3 regions of the Bacillus paramobilis genome follow, and region 2 is predicted to be linked to each of the others. Evidence: riboswitches for the same ligand, from Rfam matches in the RefSeq annotation. Region 2 holds a riboswitch; each other region holds the start of a gene.
The links. A riboswitch is a leader RNA that binds a small molecule or an ion and turns the genes downstream of it on or off. The one in region 2 is predicted to bind lysine.
Positions count from the first base shown of each region.

Region 1 (6,125 bases), 880 kb from region 2:
GCAGCTGTGAGTAACACAATGTCAGAACTAAAATGCATAATGGAAAGTTTTGCTACTGAAGCAAAAAACCAGAAACCACCTAAAAACAAATACATAAACGCACTATCGATAGCCGTCTCTTCTAACGGTTTCCATCCTCTTTCTAGTAATCTACTTACACCAAATAACGCAACAATTCCTGTATATACAAACCAAAGTAAAGCAAAGAAATAGTGATTTGTTACGAAAGCTAGCGTTGCACTAATTGCTGCGATTGGATATAACAGCGATACCAGTTTATAAAAGAATACATATGATCCATTTCTTGTTTTCTTATCAATGATGCAAAATGACATCGGTATAAATAACAAAATAGATAATAATATAATTGCTTCAACTGGGTTTACATTTGTCCACTCACATATTAGAAAAACAATATAACAAGCAAGCCCAACTATTATATTTTTCATATCATTTATTTCCTCTCCACAAATGTTCCCTTATATGAAAATAATGAACCGATTAACGGATTGCGTACTTGTACATGAATTCGAAAGCATTGTTGCGTTTCATCATAACTTTCTACAATTTTTGCTTCGCCATACAAAAACTTTGGTAACGGAATTTTTCTTCCAAACATATAAAACCATTGTTTCTTTGAAGAAATATGCATTGCCCCCATCTCATCAATATGAAAATTCAATGTAGAAACAAGTAAGTGCGGTTCACCAAAACAATCTACAATTTCATTATTCTCTCCATCCAACTGCATAACGGCATTAAAATATCTTTTCTTATTATGGAAATAAAAAGTACGATTCCACCTTACTAGTTCATTTCCATGTTCATCTCGCTCAGCGGTATTATGTATTGTAAATGGCACTTCCTTCCCCCGCTCAGAGAAAAACATTCTAAACTTCGATGCAATTTTTAATATTAATTTTACGAAAAAAGAACCACCGTAAATTTCATCCATTTCTCCTTCTCCAGTAAAGCTATTTTCTTCCGTGATCTCATAGCGTTTCTGTAATTTCGGATGAAGTTTTTTATAAGAACCCCCTAATAGTCTTTCATACATATTAGCCATACATTATTCCTTTCTCTTCCTCTTGCAATTTTTTGCACTCGGTAAATCAGAACTATTTATATAACCGACAATCGATAACCCCATAAGTAGAACGTTTAATGTAATTGGATTAAACGGCTCTGTAAAGCTTACGATATTCGTAAAACCCGCCGCTATCGTTAAGGCTATTAACATAAAAATATGTACGATAAATACTTTTCGTTTTGGAAATGGCAACAGCCATAGGACACCAAAAATAATTTCTAGCAATCCAATTATTTTAACTAGAAAAATACTATGTGCAGTTGAACCAATTGTCACAGACAACATTTTTACTTCTTCTGAATGAGTAAACACTAGTTTCGGCACTATCCCTTGATACATCCATACAAAGGCAATTAATAAACACACGAGCCAATATGTCATTGTTCTTCTAATTAGTAATCTAGGATGAAGTCCCTTTTCTAACCATAACTTTAAAGCATCAAAACTCCAAGCAGTCGCCCAACCTAATAACGGCCGAAACATATAGAAATCTATTACATTCCCTATACGACCAAACCTCGTATCATAATCATATTGTGTCTCAAAATGAATGTGTTCTTTACGGGGGGTATACTTCCAATAACCACGCCCTATTTGAATAAGTGATAATTGATTGTCTGTCCAAAATTTTAAAGAAGAAATACGTTCACCTATTTCTTTTCTTATTTCACCTATCGATTCCCCTTCACCAGCTATTTCAAGTCCAAATCCAATTTTTGTTTTATATAAAAACTTCTGTGGTTCTCCTTCTTTTTTCTCTAAATATGAAATTTCCGTAAAACGAGCATCCCATTCTGTATGTATATCTGGTTCTTGCGTATATTCCCATAATTTCTCCATTGTCGTTTTCATTTCTGCCGAAACATAAATAGGCTTTTTCCCCTTCATTCTTCCACCTCCAGTGCACTATAAATTTAATGTACATGCTATGAATTTATTTTGCTACACTTTTCACAAACTCCTTTAAGAAAAGAAAGAATTTTTAAAATTTATACAAAACACTTGATTCCCCGAAAAATTTAAATTATTATAAAACAAATGTTACCAACAACTTTATAAATCAAACACTCTCGCCTAAAACGTGAGATAGAGGTTGCGATACTTATGATTATTCTAATGGAGACACAGAGATGTCTATGAAATTAGATGAAAGGAAGTATTGCCGAAATCGATAATTTTCTCTGCATTTATCGATTGGGGCTGTTTTCGAATAGAAACAGAACTGTCATATGTACAGAAGTGTATGTATGAAGAGCTATCTACAAAAAAGAGATATCATTTTTATGATATTCCTTTTTTGGCGGTTTTTTTATTAGCTCCGTTTTCTGTTTCCCTTTTCCTGTAACAGCACCATCCTCACTTATTTGAGATGGTGTTTTTTGTTTTTTCTGGTAACTACAGGAATGTTGGGATTTATATATGTCCTAATCTATTCTTAAAAATGGATGAAAGAAGGAATTCGTAATGGAAACGATTGTACAAAAATTTGGTGGCACTTCTGTCGGAAGTGCTGAGCGTATTCAACATGTAGCAAATTTAATTATTGAAGAATATGAACGAGGACATGGTATCGTCTCTGTCGTTTCGGCAATGGGAAAAAGTACAGATGAACTTGTCGCACTTGCTAACGCTATTACAGAAAATCCAAGTAAACGTGAAATGGATATGCTTCTATCTACAGGAGAACAAGTAACTATTTCATTATTAACGATGGCACTACAAGCAAAAGGTTATAACGCAATTTCATTAACAGGATGGCAAGCTGGTATTACGACAGAATCTGTACATAGCAGTGCACGGATTACTGACATTCATACAGATCGAATTCAGTCTTATCTTACTGAAGGCACGATTGTTATTGTAGCTGGCTTCCAAGGAATCAGTGAAAACCATGAAATTACAACGCTTGGCCGCGGTGGTTCTGATACAACTGCTGTTGCATTAGCTGCTGCACTGAAAGCAAAAAAATGCGATATTTACACGGATGTGACCGGTGTTTATTCGACGGACCCACGAGTTGTAAAAGATGCTTATAAATTAGATGAAATTTCTTATGATGAAATGTTAGAACTAGCGAATCTCGGTGCTGGTGTATTACACCCTCGTGCTGTTGAATTTGCTAAAAATCATAATGTCATGTTAGAAGTTCGCTCAAGTATGGAACAAGAAAATGGAACAATTGTAAAAGGAGAATGTAACATGGAACAACAATCAATCGTTAAAGGTATTGCATTTGAAGATAATATTACACGCGTCACAATGAAAGGTTTGGAACAAGGTGCACTTTCAACAGTTTTCTCTACATTAGCAGCGGCACATATTAATGTAGATATCATCATTCAAAGTATTACAAATGAAGGAACTGTTCATCTCTCCTTCTCAATCCATTCTAATGATTTAAAAGAAACATTAGAGGTATTAGAACAACATCAAGAAACATTACAATATGAATCTGTAGAATATGAAAATCATTTAGCAAAAGTATCAATTGTAGGATCTGGTATGGTCTCTAATCCAGGTGTTGCTGCGAATATGTTCACTACTTTAAAAGAAGAAGATATTCATATTAAAATGGTAAGTACATCAGAAATTAAAGTATCAGTTGTTATTGACCGCCTTCATTTAGTAACAGGTGTCGAGGCACTGCATCAATCATTTATGGCGAAAATTGAGCCTTTAGTGCAGATGAGTTAATTTCCACCAGTAAAACTTAAAATAAATTATATAAATCTATTTCCTTCCTATATTAATAGAAATAGGATGGGAATATTTTGCGGGGAAGTCGAAGTTATATTATCGAATAGAAACTACATTACCAAATTCTTACAATAATAGCATTCACGAAATAAAGTTCATGCGTATATCAGTAGTAGAAGGTTTCCGAGGTTTTGTTTGTTAACAAAATGTTTATTCTATACCCGAAAACACCTTGTCATTTTTTCCTACACTGTGACAAGGTGTTTTTTGTTTATAGGAGATTTTAGTATAATTATGAGGATAGTTAGATAATAAATTTATACATATAAAGGAGATAAAGACTATGGCAAACAACAGATTACTAAGAATGGATAATGTCAGCATCGTTGTAGAATCTCTTGATAACGCAATCTCTTTCTTCGAAGAGATTGGATTAAAACTCGAAGGACGCGCTACTGTCGAAGGTGAATGGGCTGGTCGCGTAACTGGACTCGGTTCTCAGTCCGTAGAGATTGCTATGATGGTGACTCCAGATGGCCATAGCCGAATTGAACTTTCTCGATTTCTCACACCACCTACTATTGCAGATCACCGGACAGCTCCTGTAAATGCCCTCGGTTATTTACGCGTCATGTTCACCGTTGAAGACATTGACGAAATGGTATCCAGACTTACTAAGAAGCATGGTGCTCAGCTCGTTGGCGAAGTAGTTCAGTACGAGGACTCGTATCGACTCTGCTACATTCGTGGAACGGAAGGAATTTTAATCGGTTTAGCGGAAGAACTCGGTAATAAATAAGTAATGTTTTACTGAAGCAAAAATATTTGAAAGAACTTTACGCTTAATAAAGCTTAGATTTTCAACCCCGTCCTAGCTTTAGAACGGGGTTATGCTTGTTTGAACTTTTTAACATACTATCAACATCCCAAAATTAGTATAAAACAATTCAATTACTTGTTATACTCTTTCCTAGGAAATATAACGGACTCTTCTCACTTCTTATCATATATATCTTTTCTATTAAAAAACGATTGGAACTCATTCAAAATAACTTTCTTCACGTCAGAGTAAAAAACCATCATGAATAGTGCAATTCCTAATAAAATCTCTTGCATTCCTTCATAATCAACGAAAGCACTCACAATTAACAAACCAAACCCAATATAAAAACCAAACTCATTCTCTTTCTCAAAATCCTCATCTTCATCAATATGTATTTTCTCTTTTAAATTTCGGTTCCCTTTTATTAACTCATCGAGCGTAACATTATACAATTCGCTCAATAAAATTAAATTTTCAATATCAGGGCAACTTTTATCATTTTCCCATTTATATACCGCTTGCCTCGTTACACCAATCTTTTTAGCAATATCCTCTTGTGAAAATCCCTTTGACTCTCGTAGTTTTTTTAACTGTTCTCCTAAGCTCATAACGTCCCCTCCTTTAACAAATTATTACACAAAAAGAGATATAGAAGAAAGAAACCATTAGTAAAATTCACTGTAAACCATTCGTTTACACAATAAAAAAGAGAGGATAACTCTTTGAGCTATCCTCTCTCGCTTCTATTAAAACAGATGAATGTTTTCTTTCTTGCAAGCTTCACGTAAATCATCAGGCCATACAGAAGATTGCACTTCACCGATATGTGCTTTACGTAAGAAGTACATGCACATTCTTGATTGTCCAATACCACCGCCAATTGTTAATGGTAAAACGTCTTCTAAAATACCTTTATGGAAATCGTACTCACGTTTGAAGTCTTCACCTGTTTTCGTTAATTGTTCATCAAGTGATTTACTATCAACACGAATTCCCATTGATGATAATTCGAATGAAGATTGTAATACTGGGTGCCAAAATAAAATGTCACCGTTTAATTTCCAATCATCATAATCAGCTGCGCGTCCGTCATGCTTTTCACCTGAACGAAGTGCATCACCAATTCCGATAATGAAAACTGCACCGTGTTCTTTCGCAATCGCATGTTCACGATCTTTCGGTGTTAATTCTGGATATTTATCTTCTAGTTCTTGAGAAGTAACAAACACGATTTCTTCTGGTAAATACTTTCCAAGGAACGGATATTTTTCAAATAAGTGATCTTCTAAATCTTTGAATATTCCATAAATTGTTTGTACTGTTTTTTGTAAGTAATCTACAGTACGCCATTCTTTTTGAACGATTTTTTCCCAATCCCATTGGTCAACGTAAATGGAATGTGTTGCATCAAGTTCTTCATCACGACGGATTGCGTTCATGTTTGTATATAAACCTTCACCAGCTTCATAGCCGTATTCATGTAATGCGAATCTTTTCCACTTCGCTAGTGAATGA
Region 1 is NZ_CP151108.1:3,554,741-3,560,865, forward strand. It holds gene AABL52_RS18090 (YndJ family protein) at 1-449, opposite strand, end outside; gene AABL52_RS18095 (DUF4166 domain-containing protein) at 455-1,066, opposite strand; gene AABL52_RS18100 (DoxX-like family protein) at 1,070-1,978, opposite strand; lysine riboswitch at 2,170-2,356, shown strand; gene AABL52_RS18105 (aspartate kinase) at 2,555-3,784, shown strand; gene AABL52_RS18110 (VOC family protein) at 4,131-4,586, shown strand; gene AABL52_RS18115 (helix-turn-helix domain-containing protein) at 4,781-5,218, opposite strand; gene asnA (aspartate--ammonia ligase) at 5,357-6,125, opposite strand, start outside.
Region 1: linked by a shared signal. The riboswitch ahead of AABL52_RS18105 (aspartate kinase) and the one ahead of AABL52_RS22730 (amino acid permease) in region 2 are both predicted to bind lysine.

Region 2 (6,125 bases):
ATTGTACATAAGAAAGGTACCGTTACTTGTAATGATTGCATTGCAAGTGGAACGAGAATAAGGAACGTAAATAATAATGGAAAAAGCTGAATGATGTAATTATATAGAAGAGACTTTTTAAAATAAGATGTTAGTTTCTCTTCTAATGCAAGCAAATAGACAGCATCAGGTTTTTGAATAAATGTACGGATAGGACATCTCGTTATAATGAATGTAAGTACAATCGTGATGAGTAGTAAAGCTATTTCTTTAGAAGGAGATGCTTTTAGAAACTGAGCATAGTAGTATGCGCCAACGCATGAAATAAAGATAAAGCTATATAGTAAACCGTTAATCATACGTGCAAAGTATGTAATGATATTTTGCATATGTTGTTGGAAGCGACTGCTCCATAGTGATTCGATTGACATGTTTTTCACCTCTTTGTTCTATTATATATGTTTTATAAAAGAAAAAACGAGCAAATTGCGTTATGCAACTTGCTCGTTTTTCTTTTCGTTATTTTTTTTCTGATCACGATTCATTAATGGATAGAAGGCAAAGCCGATTACGAATAAACCAATTCCGAGAAGGAACGTTTTTATATCGGATGCACCGGTTTTAATAACCCATAGTGCGTAGCAAAGTGCGATTACTGCGACTATACCATCTGTAATTCTTGCCCGCATTTCATTTTTATATGTTTCACCAGTTGCGACTAGTTTTAACTGGAAGATTGGTGAAACGAGATATGGAATAAGGTAGGCCAGTGTTGATACGGTAATAACGAATGTATAAGCTTCCGCAATAGTTCCTGATAACGTTGAGAATAAGAACACTTGCGACATAATGTTTGTTAATCGTAATGAGTAAATTGGACTTCCTTTTTTATTTGTTTTTGTGAAGAAGGAAGGGAAGAAACCTTCTTTTGCTGCTTGATACGGTACTTCTGAGCTTAATAAAATCCAGCCTAATATAGAACCGAATAGGGAAGTAAGAGCAAGTAATGCCATCAGTTTCCCGCCGCCATGACCCATTGCAGCGTTTAATGCATCTGCTAATGGACGTTCAGAAGCTTGTAATTTATCAACGTGAAGTACACCCATTGTTAAAATTGTAATTCCTAAGTAAATCGCAACTGTAATAAGTAATCCTGCAACTGTTGCGCGTTTTACTGTTTTAGGAGAGGTAGCACGGTTTGATAAAAGTACTGCCGATTCAATTCCGATAAATGCCCAAAGCGTTGTAAGAGCAGCTAAGTTTACTTGTGAAAGAAGGCCGTGTGATACACCTGATTTATCGATCATCGGTGTGTACCATTGTCCAAACTTAGAAGCTTCGAATGCAAATAACGTAACGACGATGAATAAAAGGAATCCAGTTACTTTCGTTGTTGTTGCTAAGAAGTTTAGCTTTCCAGCTCCGCTTACACCGTTTGTTAATATAATATGAGTTCCCCAAAGTAAGATGGAACAAATCGTAAATGTAATTAGTTTTCCGACTTCTATATCGAACGAGCCGATTGAAAAGAGTAGTCGTGTATCTTTCATAATTGGGAAGAAGAGTGATAAATATCCCGCGAAAGATGTAATGATGGCAACGTTACTTGCCCAGTTTGCAACCCAATATCCCCATACCATACTGAAACCAGCCATTTTTTTCTTTTTTGGTGTTGAGAATAAAGCATATGCATGACTTTGTGGTCCTGTCGTTAAATCAGGACGACGAATTGCTAAATTACCGAAAACAAGAGCTAGCATTAAAACACCAAACCCTGTTGTTAACCAAGCTAAAGTGACACCGAGAGGGCTTGCTGTTTGTGCCAACGTACTTGGCACCATGAAAATCCCAGCGCCAACCATGTTACCGACAACGAAAGCTGTTAGTACCCAAAAGCCCCATTTTTTTTGTTGCATAGAAAATACCTCCAAAGTTAGTATAACCAAGTCAAGCGAGGAGATATGTATGTCTTCTTAGTAGAGAAGAGAAGTCCCAAACAAAACAAAAAAAGCACGTAATTTGCCGCTACATGCTTTCTATCTTATAAGAAACCCACGACATACCTCTCGATAGCTCTCCACAAACGAAACGTTTCGTTTGTGACAGTTCTGCACTTATTAAATGCAGACCCAGCAAGCGTGCATGGTGGACACGGGCTTACTTCGGCAATCATTCCTTTCTCATTCCTTCATCAATGCCACTACATCTCCAGAAATGATACTCTTAATGACTGCAACCTCTACCTCACCGAGATACGAATGAGGATTTAAATATTAAATTAACGTCTTTAAGAGTAACAAATGAATTTTTATACGTCAATGGATATAGAAATAATCAGATTATAGGGAAGAGTTTGTGATTAAAAGGGAGAGGGATTGTTATGTAATATTGAATTTTCATAATATAATAAATGTTATTGGCGCTAGAAGATTGAGAAGGGGATGAAGTATATGTCTGTATGTCATAAACATTCAGTAATAGGTGTATTAGATTCGGGAGTTGGGGGATTAACAGTTGCGAGCGAAATTATAAGACAATTGCCTAAAGAGAGCATTTACTATATTGGTGATAATGATCGTTGTCCGTATGGGCCAAGAAGTGTAGAGGAGGTACAATCTTTCATATTTGAAATGGTTGAGTTCCTCAAAAAGTTTCCATTAAAAGCCCTAGTTGTAGCATGTAATACTGGTGCAGCTGCTGCATTGACTGATTTGCAAGAAGCACTTCCCATTCCGGTTATTGGCGTTATACATCCGGGAGCAAGAGCGGCAATTAAAGTGACAAAGAAAGGGAAAATCGGAGTAATTGGAACTGTAGGTACGATACAGTCTAATATGTACGAAAAAGCATTGCACGAGCTTGATACATATTTAGAAGTGCATAGTCATGCGTGCCCAACTTTAGCTACAGTTGTAGAAAATCAATTAGAAGATACAGCATATGTAACGCAACAAGTGAAACAAGCTTTACTGCCATTAACGAAGGAAGATATAGATACGTTAATTCTTGGGTGTACGCATTATCCACTTTTAGAGTCCTATATAAAAAAGGAACTAGGAGAAGATGTAACGATTATTAGTTCCGCAGAAGAAACAGCGATAGAGTTAAGCACAATTTTACAGCACAAAGGAATTCTGTCTGACAATCTTAATCCGAAGCATCGATTTTTTACAACAGGCTCAGTTTCATCATTTGAACATATTGCTGAGCGATGGCTAGGTTATCAAATTTCTGTAGAATGTGTGAATTTAACTATGGAAAAACAACTCGTGAACTCAATTGTATAAAAAGAAGCTGATCTAAAAATAGATCAGCTTCTTTTTATAAGATTAAACTAAGTTTAATACAGTTACTTTTTCACGTGTCATAGACTCAAGGCTCTTGCGAATACCTTGTGCGCCCATACCTGAACCTTTTACACCAATGAATGGGAAGTGGTCAGGGCCGCGCTCTGTGCGTCCGTTAATTTGAACAGAACCAGTTTCGATTTTGTTAGCAATTGCAAATGCTTTGTTAATGTCTTTTGTGAAGACACTTGCTTGCAAGCCGAACTCTGATTTGTTAGCAATTTCAATTGCTTGCTCATCTGAAGAAACACGGATGATTGGAAGGATTGGGCCGAATGGCTCTTCCCAAGCAACTTTCATTTCTTCTGTTACGTGGTCGATTAATGTTGGGTAAATTAAGTTACGCTCACGTTTGTTACCGATAACGATTGTAGCACCTTTTTCTACAGCGTCGTCAACTAAACCTTGAACGAAGTCAGCAGATTTATCGTCGATTAATGGAACGATTGTGCTGTCTTGTTCTGGAGATCCAACTGATAGTTCAGCTACTTGCGCTTTTAATAAGCTAACAAGCTCGTCTGCTACGTTTTCGTGTACAAGTACACGTTTAATAGCTGTACAACGTTGACCAGAGTAAGAGAATGCACCGCTTACGATGTGGTTTGCAGCATCTTGTAAGTCAGCATCTTCACGAACGATACCAGGGTCTTTACCACCAAGTTCTAATACAAGTGGAATCATTGCAGCTTTTTTCGCTAAATGTTTACCTGTGTTTGTACCACCTGTGAACGATACCATATTGATGCCTTCGTGTTCTACTAAGTAGTCACCAATTACAGAACCGCGTCCTGTCGCTACGTTTACAAGACCTTTTGGAAGGCCAGCTTTATGAAGTGCTTCAACCATTTTAATACCGCTAATTGCACCTTGAGTTGCTGGTTTGAAAATAACAGCGTTACCCATAATTAATGCTGGTGCAAGTTTTGCAGCAGATAAGTTTACTGGGTAGTTAAATGGTGCGATTGCTAATACAACACCAAGTGGTGCGCGTTGGATGATCGCAAGTTTAGATTTCGTTCCGCCAGGGAAGCTATCGCCCATCATGCTTTCTCCGTGCATATGTAAAGCTTCTTCGATAGTATAACGAATGAAGTCAGCTGTACGAACAACTTCTTTCTTCGCATCTTTATATCCTTTACCGACTTCTTTCATAATGATATCGGCAATTTCATCTTGCATATTTACGAGCTCATCAGCCCATTTATATAAATATTTTGCGCGATCTTGTAGAGAAGCTTCTGCCCATGATTTTTGAGCTTCTTTTGCAGATGCAATTGCTTCATCTACTTCTCCGCGAGTAATTGCTTGTACTTGTCCAATTACTTCGTGTAAGTATGGAGATGGAATTTCGATTGTTTCTCCTGAAGAGCTTTCTCTCCATTCTCCGTTTAAATAAAATTTGTACGTATTGCTAGTTGTCATGATTAGTCCTCCTAAAATAGCAACTTGTAAGAGTGAGTATAAGGTGATTGTAGGGGGTTTGATAACATTTTTCAAATGAAATGTTTGTGAAAACGATTTCTTATTCTTTTTTTATTTTGTATGCCCTTTCTTACAGAAGATTCTCTTATTTCAAACGGATGTATCGTATTATGAATCCCCTTCATTTTTTTGTGATAAAAGATTATTTTATTCTATAGTTAAAAAAATAATTGACAGAATACTCAATAAAGTTGTAAGATTATAAATGGAAAATAAATGAAGGGGGTGTGCGTAATGATTGTAATCGTAAATGTAATGGGCTTAGCTCTGTTAAATGGCAGAAGACATTCATATCATTACGCAACCCGTGCGGATATATAAGGCATCTTTGTCTTATAAAAAGCGTACGTTGCGTATATCGTAACGTACGCTTTTATGCATTTCTGTGCATATCGTCAAGCGGCGGTATGCTTTTTTTTGTTTTCCACATTACTATATAAAACTTTGGAAGGTGGAAAAATGTGATGAGATTGTATGGGTTACGAAATGTAAATGTGATGGGTCTGGATAGTGGATAAAGAAATGAGAGGGAAACGAGCACGAGAAGGGAGAGGTTACATTGTTATCAGTATTACTAAAGTTAAAATGGTTTTTTAAAGAGCATTGGAAGAGATATAGTATCGCCATTGGAGCTCTTTTAATTGTAAATATAGTTGAAGTTATTCCCCCGAAAGTGTTAGGGGTTACGATTGATAACATAAAAACAGGAACGTTATCGAATGAAGCAATTATGCAATCTATTCTTATTTTAATAGGGGTTACGATCGTTGGATACGGTCTTACTTTCGTTTGGCAACATCAATTGTTTGGAGGAGCATTCGTACTGGAGAAGACGATGCGCTCTAAATTTATGGGGCATTTACTTAAAATGACACCGACGTTTTATCAAAAAAATCGTACTGGTGATTTAATGGCGAGAGCGACAAATGATCTAAAAGCAATCGCTATGACAGCTGGTTTCGGTATATTAACGCTCGTAGATTCGAGTTTATATATGCTTACGATTGTCTTTATGATGGGATTTACAATTAGTTGGGAGCTTACATTTGCGGCACTTATCCCGCTTCCGATTATGGCGTATGCGATGAATATATATGGAAAGAAATTGCATGAAAGATTTACAGTTGCGCAAGATGCATTCGGTGACATGAACGATAAGGTACTTGAGTCAATCGCTGGTGTGCGCGTTATTCGTGCATACGTACAAGAGAACGCAGATCAGGAAAGATTTCATCATTTAGGAGATGACGTCTACGAAAAAAATATGAAGGTAGCGAGAATTGATGCACTATTCCAACCAACTGTGAAAATGCTTGT
Region 2 is NZ_CP151108.1:4,434,658-4,440,782, reverse strand. It holds gene AABL52_RS22735 (ABC transporter permease) at 1-410, opposite strand, end outside; gene AABL52_RS22730 (amino acid permease) at 471-1,895, opposite strand; lysine riboswitch at 2,042-2,229, opposite strand; gene racE (glutamate racemase) at 2,430-3,266, shown strand; gene gapN (NADP-dependent glyceraldehyde-3-phosphate dehydrogenase) at 3,309-4,748, opposite strand; gene AABL52_RS22715 (ABC transporter ATP-binding protein) at 5,368-6,125, shown strand, end outside.

Region 3 (6,125 bases), 2.1 Mb from region 2:
CATGTCTTTCTCCCCCTTCTCTCCATCCTTTTATTGTATATTTTATTTTTCTTTCATTCAATTCAAAAACTTTAAAACCTAGTTGATTTATACGATTAATATGTATTATAATAAAACAAATTTAATTATTGCTGATTGGAAAAACCAAAGGCACTTTTCTCATACGGGAAAAGTGTCTTTTTCATTTATTATTACAGGGGGATTATTTATGCAGAAATTAATTGTCTTTGCTATTATCGGATTTTTCGCTCAATTAATCGATGGAGCGCTTGGAATGGCGTACGGGGTAACATCTACCTCACTTTTATTAATGTTTGGTATTGCTCCGGCCGTTGCATCTGCATCAGTTCATTTAGCTGAAGTTGTTACAACTGCTGCTTCTGGTGCATCACACATCAAATTTGGAAACGTGGATAAATATACCGTTTCCAGGCTTACATTACCAGGAGCAATTGGCGCATTTATTGGGGCATGTTTTTTAAGCAATTTACCTGGTGATGTAATTAAACCGTACATTTCCATATTTTTATTTACTTTAGGGGTTTATATTTTATTACGATTCATCATTCAAAAACAAATTGTCACTTCAAATAAACGTATGTCAGCTAAACAGCTTGTTCCGCTTGGCTTATTCGCAGGATTCGTTGATTCAACAGGTGGAGGTGGCTGGGGCCCAATTACAACACCTGTGCTTTTGGCAAGGGGAAATGAAGCTAGAAAAGTTATCGGATCTGTAGATACGAGTGAGTTTCCTGTTTCACTCGCAGCAACAATCGGCTTTTTCATTTCACTTGGCTGGGAACAAGTAAGTTGGGTTTGGGTATTTTCTCTCATGCTTGGTGGCATCGTTGCAGCACCAATCGCTGCATGGTTAGTACGCATCGTTCCTTCTCATTTACTTGGCGTATTAGTTGGGGGCCTTATAATCTTTACAAACATTCGTACACTGCTTACTACATTTAAAGTGGATCCAACTATTATTTCACTTTCTTACGTAGCAGTTGGTCTTGTCGTTATTATTTCTATTTTCATTGCTGTTCGTAATCATTCCAAGCGTTCTAACGCACCGACAGCCGGATATCCGAATGATCAAAAACAAATGCTACCATAACGATAAAAATACCGCCTGATATACTTCGGGCGGTATTTTTTATTTTTCTATTTTCCAATTAATCATCGTTTCTGTATTGCTAATTCTCTTCATATGTAATTTCTCTAATACACGAATCGAGCTTTCATTTTCAAGAAGTGTCTCCGCGATAATCATTTCTACCTCTCCTGTTTGAAAAGCCCAATTTATTAGTTCACTTACAGCTTCTGTCGCATATCCTTTATTCCAATATTTCTCAATAAATCCGTAACCAATTTCTACTGTATGTTCCTCATTTGGTTTCCCTTTAAACCCTATATCACCTAGAACGATGTCATCTTCTTTTCGAATGACATACCACGCGCCCCAAGGTAATAAAGCCGCATCTTGTTTTACATTTTCTACATGTCCTACAATATGTGGACCACTATTATATCCTTGCTCGTTAGCAACGTGAATACGCTCTTCTGTACACGGCACTATATAGAGCCTTTCTGTTTCTAATTTCATATTGATTTCCCCTTTTCAATTAAACAATACCTCAATTTTACCAGAAATAAAGAGAATATTCATTCTATTCATCAGATTTATACTTATTCTTTGAAACGAATTTAAGGAATAATCCTCTTTTGTTAGTTATGTCGAATTATATTTTCTGAATTTTCTTTTAATTTTAAAGGGTTTTTCAATATTTTTTGCGAAACATTTGTATAACAATTTGTTTCTTTATTTTTTGTTACATAACAGTAGGTTCGGGTGGAGTTTTGCAAGCGTTTCCTATACAATAACCGATATTTTTTGACTTTTCCTAACAAAATATCTTGCAATATATTCAGAAAGTCATTACAATTGCCATATATTAAAAATCTTAGCAATATATCAAATCCTCATCAATCCGATGAGGTAGAGGTTGCGACTTTTATGAGTAAAACGGACGAGACACAGAGAATGTCACCGACTCCGTTTGAAAGGAAAAGTTGCCGAAGTTTATATTTCTTCTCTGGAAATATGAGCTGGGGCTGTCTCCGAAAGGAACAGAACTGTCACGTTTACAAAATTACCGTGTAAACGTGGGGTGCTATCTTAACGGAAGGGTATGATGGGGTGGTTATTTGTGAAACGTTCCGCCAAATTCCTTTGGCGGTTTTTTGTATTTTTCTCCCCCGTTCCTTCCTATCTTACAAGAAAAGGAGTGTTGAACATGAATAGCGCAACAAATCAAACTACCTCTGAAACACAAACTACAAATGGAAAAGGTGAATTAAAACGTAGTTTAAAATCAAGGCACCTTACAATGATTTCTCTCGGTGGTACAATTGGTACCGGACTATTTCTTGCCAGCGGTGGTGTCATCCATTCAGCTGGTCCTGGCGGTGCACTAGTCGCATACGCTGCAATTGGAATTATGGTTTATTTCTTAATGACAAGCTTAGCTGAACTCGCAGCTTACATGCCTGTTACCGGATCTTTTAGCACATATGCAACAAAATTTGTTGATCCGTCCCTTGGCTTTGCACTTGGATGGAACTATTGGTATAACTGGGCCATTACAATTGCTGCTGAACTCGCTGCTGTAACATTAATTATGAAATTTTGGTTCCCAGATACCCCTTCCCTCATTTGGAGCGGATTATGTTTAGCTATTATTTTCCTTTTAAACTATTTATCTGTTAAAGGGTTTGGTGAATCTGAATATTGGTTTGCACTTATTAAAGTAGTTACTATTATTATCTTTTTAATTGTCGGCTTCATGATGATTTTTGGAATTATGGGTGGCGAAACTGTTGGCTTCAAAAACTTCACTGTTGCAGATGCACCATTTAATGGCGGTATCATGGCAATTATCGGTGTATTTATGGCAGCTGGTTTCTCATTCCAAGGTACTGAATTATTAGGAGTTGCTGCTGGTGAAACATCTGATCCAGAGCGTAATATTCCGAAAGCGATTCGTTCTATCTTTTGGCGTATTCTTTTATTCTATATTCTTGCGATTCTCGTTATCGGTTTATTAATTCCTTATACAACAGAAAGCCTTGCTGCAAGTGATGTAACAGTAAGTCCATTTACACTTATTTTTGAAAAAGCTGGCGTTGCTTTTGCTGCTTCTGTTATGAACGCTGTTATTTTAACGGCAGTACTATCTGCTGGTAACTCTGGAATGTATGCATCAACTCGTATGCTTTGGGACTTAGCTCGCCAAGGAAAAGCACCAAAATTCTTAGGCAAATTAGACAGCCGCGGTGTACCTGTTAACGCATTAATCGTAACGTCAATTGTTGGTAGTATCGCTTTCATTGCTTCTTTATTCGGTGACGGCGTTGTATACATTTGGTTATTAAATGCATCTGGAATGTCTGGCTTTATCGCATGGGTCGGAATTGCAATTAGTCATTACCGTTTCCGTAAAGCATATATCGCACAAGGAAAAGATTTAAAAGACTTACCATATAGAGCAAAATGGTTCCCGTTCGGTCCAATTTTCGCATTTGCACTTTGTGTCATCGTCATTTTAGGTCAAAACTACGGCGCATTTATGGGCGAAGCAATCGATTGGAACGGCGTACTCGTTTCTTACATCGGTTTACCACTCTTTTTAGTACTATGGTTAGGATATAAATTTACGAAAAAAACGAAAGTGATTCCACTTGATAAATGTGAACTAAAATAAAGTAAAACGAGCAAACAAATTTGTTTGCTCGTTTTTTATTCCGATGCTTCTCCCTTCCCTATTTCTCCTGTTTTTGCAATAATAAAGGAAATATACATAAAGGTTGGGATACCATGAACATTCGCATTACTGATGAAGCAAAAGCAGCTATACATAGATTAGAACGTGAAGACAAAAAGATCATTCGCATTAGAGGGACAATGACAAACTCTTGTAGTATTTTCGTTGATGTGGATTTAATTTGGGATACATATGATGCAGATGATGTTGTATATGAAGATGCAGACCTTATCGTACAAATGGATTCATTCACGAAAGACTACACTGGTGATACGGTGAAACTTGATTATAAGACGACAGGTTTTAGTATTACGACTCCGAGTGAGACTTTAGTTTATGGGTTGTCGATTAAAAAATAGAAATTGTTTTATCTTATCAATGAGGTGAAAAAATGGGTAAATATGTTCCGTTAAAATTTTTATTTAATGAAGAATTAGTAGAAAAAATGGCTGATTCTATTTGTAAACACGATCCTACTTTCTCTAAATGTATCTTTGTAGATTCTGTAACATGTAAAGTTGAAAATTTAGAGTTAAAGCAGCGTATAGAAGTAATAGCAGATGAATTACATACTGCATTACAAAAAGATTTTAATGGAGCAATACATACTTTACTGAAAACATTGGGACCAGAAAACACAACAGAAGTAGGTACATTTACAAACGGATATATGTACATGCCTATTGCAAAATACGTTGAAAAATATGGACTTAACCATTTCCAATCCTCTTTTCATGCCATGTATGAGATAACAAAAAGGAATACTGCTGAATATGCTATTCGTCCTTTTCTTGAAACATACCATGAAGACACACTAGACATATTACAACAGTGGCTTCATGACGAAAACAGCCACATTAGGAGATTAGTTTCCGAAGGTACAAGACCAAGACTTCCTTGGGCTAAAAAAATAGGAGCACTGAAAGGTGACTTTAAGAACAATTTACAACTTCTTGAACCATTAATGAATGATCCTTCTAAATATGTCCAAAAATCAGTAGCCAATCATATTAACGATATTACGAAAGAAGATAGAGAACTCGTTTTTCAATGGTTGCAGCAATTACGGGATAGCAAACTTCCGATTAACCCTTGGATTATAAAACATGGGTTAAGAACAGTGATAAAGAATGATACTTTACCAAAAGATTTTTCTTTTTGAGTATTTTAAACAAAAACGCTTATACTTCAAAAATGAAGCATAAGCGTTTCTTTCTTTTGAATAAAGCAATAACAAACGTAATTCCCCTCCTTCACTGAAAGGTCTATAGCATTATTTCGATGAAGCTAAACACTCATAAAATCTATTCCTATTCCATTTCTACTTGCTTCACATAATATTCCATCGCTTCATTAAGCCATTTTTGTTCATCTTCTGTGAAAGGCGAAGGTATCATATTTTCAAGTTCTTGCATATCCAGTTCTTCCACACTAGTATTAGCTAACTTTTGTATCAGATCCTCATTAAGAAATGAAAAAGACTCTTCTATATATTCCTTAACCATCTCTTGTACTTTCGAATCCTCGACTGGTTTACCATATAATTGTTTAACCTTTTTAGACAATTGAATAAACGTTTTATCCAAAGCAATTTTATCTTCTTCTCGTTTCTTTGATAATTCTTCCACGATATCCGTTAACTCATGACGTTTCATCCATTCTTTATGTGTATGTTCTGTATTCATACCGTAAATAAGACTAAATAATACTGTACTATCTATTTCACATTCCTCTTCGACTAACTTCATTACTCTTTTAATTGCTTGCATTGATTGCTCAATTTTTTCTTTTTCACTTTCTAACACTTGCAAATGGAGAGACAAACTTTCATTCAAATCAACATCAAAACTTGATTCGTGTAACAAATTAGCGACTTTATCTAGACTATAGCCTAGAAATTTTAAACTTAGAATTTTTTGTAAGGTTATAATATCTTGATACTTGTAAATGCGGTGCCGTGAGGAAGGATTCTTTTCAGGTTGTAATAACCCGATTTCATCATAATAGTGCAAAGTAGGAATTGGTATTCCCGTTTTTTCTGAGAATTCTCCGATAGAAAACTTTTTATCCTTTTTCATCTAAATCCCCCTATTAAAATTATAAATTCATTATAAAACCTAAAGTAACTAGAGGTTCAAGAGATAATTCAAGAAAATTCAAACATATAAAAGTGCATGTAATCCATATGTATTGCGCTATCCCATTCTACAGCCGGATTATTGAATAGCATAACCTTCCCTCACAAATTCAAAGGACTTTCACTTACTTATCCCGAATATATAAATAACCATTCTTACAAGGAGCGAA
Region 3 is NZ_CP151108.1:2,349,823-2,355,947, reverse strand. It holds gene AABL52_RS12140 (VOC family protein) at 1-3, opposite strand, end outside; gene AABL52_RS12135 (sulfite exporter TauE/SafE family protein) at 101-1,111, shown strand; gene AABL52_RS12130 (GNAT family N-acetyltransferase) at 1,151-1,600, opposite strand; lysine riboswitch at 1,987-2,179, shown strand; gene AABL52_RS12125 (amino acid permease) at 2,292-3,758, shown strand; gene AABL52_RS12120 (iron-sulfur cluster biosynthesis family protein) at 3,872-4,177, shown strand; gene AABL52_RS12115 (DNA alkylation repair protein) at 4,210-4,980, shown strand; gene AABL52_RS12110 (MerR family transcriptional regulator) at 5,129-5,896, opposite strand.
Region 3: linked by a shared signal. The riboswitch ahead of AABL52_RS12125 (amino acid permease) and the one ahead of AABL52_RS22730 (amino acid permease) in region 2 are both predicted to bind lysine.